2 regions of the Thiogranum longum genome follow, and region 1 is predicted to be linked to the other one. Evidence: predicted binding sites of a transcription regulator. Region 1 holds the regulator's gene; the other holds the start of a gene.

Region 1 (2,450 bases):
GGCCGGACGTTGCAACAATCTCGTGCACCTGACCGGCAACCTCGGTGGTCACGAAAACGCCCTGTGTCGCAGTCACGCTTCCGACGGCGTGCAGGTAAGGCTGCCAGCTTTCGGCTTTGACTTCTGCGGATGCAATGACGGCCGGTGGAGGCGGCTGTGACATCATTGTGGCCATTTTCATGCCGCTGTAATACTTCCAGCCGAAAATCCCGCCGAAAATGACAATCAGCAACAGTACTACCAGAATCAGGCGTTTGGTCACGAAACAGTTTCCCCGGGTTGCGTCAATGTACAGACCGCAAACTGTAACAAAGATTCGTTATGCCTGAATAAAATAGTGCGTTTTATTTTAGCAGTGGGTGGTCTTTCGGCAGCTGTCTGGACATCCAGATCGCCAGCCGGTGGCGCATGGATTTTTGCGATATCTGGTCCTCGGGCAGCGGCTGTATCAGCTTGTCGTGTACCAGCAGACGGTAGATGTACTCGATCTTTTCATGTGCTGAATCAGTGGCTTCAAACTCGACCACGCCGCGTTCTTCGCCATATTTCATGCCGGCAAGTATGGCTTCCTTGACCAGTTCTGATTCATGTTTCAGTTTTTTCATTGGCGAGGTACTCCCTGGTTTGGCGGGTTATGCGGCCAGTCTAACGCTATCACGGTATTTTATCCGCCTTTCGGGATGTCTGAAAGCCGCGAAGCATAACCTGGCCGGAAGACAGTGCACGTAACTTGCATCCTCAGAATACCTGTATATAATTCCAGTACACTGGATAAAAACACAGCAGGTGGTGCAATGGACGATCTGACTCCCCGGCAAGCCGAGATTTTGACGCTGATTCGGGATTGTATCTATGACGAGGGCTATCCGCCTACCCGGGCCGAGATTGCCCGGGCCTTTGGTTTTCGTTCACCGAATGCGGCAGAGGAGCATTTGCGGGCGCTGGAGCGCAAGGGTTATATCGAGTTACTGGCGGGCTCTTCGCGCGGGATTCGCCTGCTTGAAGAAGTGGAGGAAGAGGAAGGTATCCCGGTTGTGGGGCGTGTGGCTGCCGGCGAGCCGATTCTGGCCGAAGAGCATGTCGAAGATTATTACCCGGTTGATCCTGCACTGTTTCATCCGCGTGCCCATTACCTGCTACGGGTTAAAGGGATGAGTATGCGCGACATCGGTATTATGGACGGCGACCTGCTGGCCGTTCATCGCACCCGCCAGGCGGAAAACGGTCAGGTAGTGGTGGCGCGCCTTGATGACGAGGTGACAGTAAAGCGTTTCCGTAAACGCGGCTCGATTGTCTACCTGTCACCTGAAAACGAAGAGTTTGAGCCTATCCGGGTCGATCTGCGAAAGCAGCAACTGGAGATCGAAGGTCTGGGTGTCGGCATTTTGCGTAACCAGTCCCTGTGAATAACGGCCCGTCTTCACAATGTGCCGGGACCTGGCATCCCACTCAAATCCCGATACAGTTTAGTGATCAGGGTTGCCATCTTCAGGCGCGGGATACGGAACTGCCGCAAAGTGTCTCGCCTCGTACTGCGAAAACCACGATAAACACAATGCAGCAGAGTCTCAGTGTTCTGAGCCGGCTTATGAAGGAGCTCTCACAACCCGGTTTGAATGAGAACCGGTGGATTTGCTGGATTGCGCCACCCCGACTGGCGGATACCAAACTACTGTCGGAGGCGGGTATTGATCTTTCGCGGGTCTTGCGGATTTATCCTAAAACGCACCAGCAAAGTTTGCAGCTGGTAGAACAAGCGTTGAGTTCGGGCAAGTGCAGTGCCGTGCTGGCCTGGCCGGTTCTTGATGACAATAGATGCCTGGAACGTCTGCAATTGGCGGCTGAAGCGGGTGGTACGCCGGGCTTTCTGTTCTACTCCAGGTCGCATGGCAGACAATATGTGGTGTAACGGCATGTGGTGCGGTCAGTCTCCCCGGGCCATTAAAAACCTGCTCACCCCTGGTTATCCTGCGGATAAAATCAGTTACTACCGTGGTGGTATGCAGGCATGGCAGTCACTCGGGCTTTCAGTCGTAGTGCCGGACTGGTTTATTGCGGGTTACAGGATTTTGCTTTTTACCCTGCATTGCCCAGGCGAACGGCATCCTTGTATCGCCGGTAGTGCGCCAGCATGGTTTTCCATACCGGCCCCGGTAAGCCATTACCGACAGGTGCGTCGTCCAGCCGGGTGACCGGTACGATTTCCCGGGTTGAGCTGGTGATCCATATTTCGTCTGCGCTGTGTAATGCCTCTTCGGTGATATTGTCTTCCCGGTATGCGTGACCCTGTTGTTCGGCAAGCTCAAGTACCAGGTCACGGGTTATTCCGGGCAACATCACGGGGCTATTGGGTGGTGTGATAATATTTCCATCGCGTACGATGAAAATATTACTGGAAGAAGCCTCTATCGCGTAGCCATCCCGTATCAGAATAGCCTCTGCGGCACCGC
Region 2 (2,450 bases), 1.2 Mb from region 1:
AGTCTGCACACCGAATCGCAGGCCCTCAGACAACTGCAGACGCGCTGACAGGCCAACTCCAGAATGCTGTCATGATGTTGCCCGGCCTGGTTATCCTTGTGTCTGAACCGGATTACAAACAGCATCACCCCCGCACCGGAACGTTGTGCCCGCCTCAGACCCTGTTCACAGCGATCCATAAGAATGCGGTAGTCACAGTACCTTGTCCCGACAAGGTGTTCCGAGAACAGGGGTTCAATGTCCTTCCAGAATGATGCTTCGCGTATATTCAAATAACCCTGCCCGCTTTATTTTGCACGCTTTACCGGTGCCTGATATTCGAACACGAAGCTATCATCCTCCGGTACGTCAAACCGTGAACTGGCGCACGGCTCCCGCAGGGAAGCCTGCCTGCAGCAGTGCATCTGCAAACGGCCGTCCGCCAGCCATTCAACACCACATGACTGGCGTAATGCAGTTGTTCTGCCAGGAATAAAAAATCCCGCTGTGCGCAGAGACTGGATCAAATCCGTTTCGTCCCCGTCAAATGACCTTGCATTGACCAGTAGCCAGTCATCCTCGGCCAGCATGTAAACAGGATCCCTATCGTCGAATTCATCATATTCAAGCTGGTAACGTGTTTGTACGTCCCAGCCTAAACGTCGATAAAGCACTTCATGCCGGAATGCGAACATATCCAGCAGCACACTCTGACCAAAATGTGGGGTATCGCCACCACCGAGCAGAATTTTGCACATGAGCCATCCTCCCTGTGTAATACGGGAGTCAGTTAATCGTTTTGAGAGGTGGGTAGTAACTGTCAGATTTAACAGGTTACGGTTACTGCCGTGCAGGCAGCGCGGGTAAAGCTATGGCATTGGCAGGTTTGCCGCGTATTAGCCGAACTGGGGTTCGATAATACCCAGCGCAACAGCACGGGCAACCGCCTGCTGACGGTTATTGACACCCAGCTTGTGCTGAACATTCTGCAGGTGAAAGGTTACTGTGCGTTCTGAAATACTGAGAATCTGTGACGTTTCCCAGGCTGTTTTTCCCTCTGTTACCCACAGCATGCACTCCTTTTGCAGGCGTGGCTCAGGCAAAGCCTGCAGGCTTTCGCTCGCGAAACTCAGCATGGCGAAATCGCCCTGCGCGGTATGCAGTGGAAAACTGACACCGCTGTTAATACCAAAGTCACGGGCTTCACTCATAAAACGCCTGACTTCGGCCTTGTCACTGCGCAACAGACTTTCACCATCCCAGCGGTAGGGTGTGACATTGTGCGCACAATATCGGTTATTGTTACTTTATCGCGCTTCCTGCGCGCGAGGTAGACGAAAGTATATACGAACAGTATATTACTTACAGTTCAGGCTATGGAACCTGAATGCAGCGCGTATTTTTTCAATATACTCTTGAAAGATCATAGTGATACTACATAATAAGAGAATTGTGGTTATTATATGGCAGGAATCAGTGACAAGCGCGAACGCCTGATCAGTGCAGCCGACAAACTTATTCTTCAGCAAGGCTTCAAGCAGAACACCCTCGCGGATATTGCCAACGATGCGCGCGTACCCCTCGGGAATGTCTACTACTATTTCAAAATCAAGTTAGCCAGCTAACATGGAGAGATGACGAATGAGCCAGCAAAGTCTGTCTGATCAAACCCGTGAGGCCCTGGAGGCCTTTGTTGCAAATCTGCCGGCCGCCCAACAGGAAACCGTCGGTAAGGCATTTGAATCGCTGATGGCGTCAGATACCGCTGACAACGCTGTCAACGTGGGCGGCAAAGCGCCGGATTTCACACTGCCTTCTGTAACAAATGAAGATCTGACACTGAGCGACGCACTCAGTGACGGGCCTGTGGTTCTGAGCTTTTACCGTGGCTCCTGGTGTCCATTCTGCAACCTGGAGCTGAATGCATTACAACGACGCGTAGAAGACATAAAGGCCTGTGGCGCACGCCTGATCGCTGTCTCACCGGAAAAACCGGACAGTTCGCTGACACACGCACAAAAACTCGACCTGACATTCGACGTGCTATCCGACATGCATAACAGGATCGCGGCTGAGTATGGTCTGATCATGGACGTACACGAAACCCTGCGCCCGCTGTATCTGGAATGGGGTCTGGACCTTCCAGCCGCCAACCTGGATGAAAGCTGGCAGTTGCCGGTACCGGCAACTTATGTCATCGATCGTGACCGTACCGTGCGCGCTGCCCATATTGACAAAAACTACACCTCGCGCATGGAGCCTGACGAGATTATCAAGGCGCTCCGGTCCCTGTAACGCGCTGCACACGCACGTGTAGAAGTCGACTGTAGCGGTAACCCGCCTCTGTCACTACAATGGCGCACTCTTCTGACAGCATTCCTGGATAACAGCATGGCCGAACTCGCCAAAGACGGTACTCCTGCAACACCCCGCGCCATTCGCCTGACGGACTACCGACCACCGGCCTACCA

Evidence for each region. The regulator LexA, encoded in region 1, represses DNA repair genes until DNA is damaged. The targets are predictions, from matches to a motif close to TACTGTNNATATNNACAGTA.
Region 2: a site for LexA is predicted at 795-814, ahead of DFR30_RS06960 (acyl-homoserine-lactone synthase). Genes of this name have one in related genera too.

What each region holds. Positions count from the first base shown of each region.
Region 1 covers NZ_SMFX01000001.1:2,566,076-2,568,525, reverse strand. Annotated here, with positions in the region: gene DFR30_RS12515 (efflux RND transporter periplasmic adaptor subunit) at 1-262, opposite strand, end outside; gene DFR30_RS12510 (DUF5062 family protein) at 345-605, opposite strand; gene lexA (transcriptional repressor LexA) at 795-1,406, shown strand; gene DFR30_RS12500 (SulA-like leucine-rich domain-containing protein) at 1,556-1,909, shown strand; gene DFR30_RS12490 (D-amino acid aminotransferase) at 2,077-2,450, opposite strand, start outside.
Region 2 covers NZ_SMFX01000001.1:1,381,410-1,383,859, reverse strand. Annotated here, with positions in the region: gene DFR30_RS06965 (GGDEF domain-containing phosphodiesterase) at 1-272, opposite strand, end outside; gene DFR30_RS06960 (acyl-homoserine-lactone synthase) at 288-737, opposite strand; gene DFR30_RS14665 (LuxR C-terminal-related transcriptional regulator) at 876-1,052, opposite strand; partial or broken gene DFR30_RS14660 (autoinducer binding domain-containing protein) at 1,059-1,262, opposite strand; gene DFR30_RS06950 (TetR/AcrR family transcriptional regulator) at 1,443-1,604, shown strand; gene DFR30_RS06945 (peroxiredoxin-like family protein) at 1,621-2,274, shown strand; gene pepN (aminopeptidase N) at 2,371-2,450, shown strand, end outside.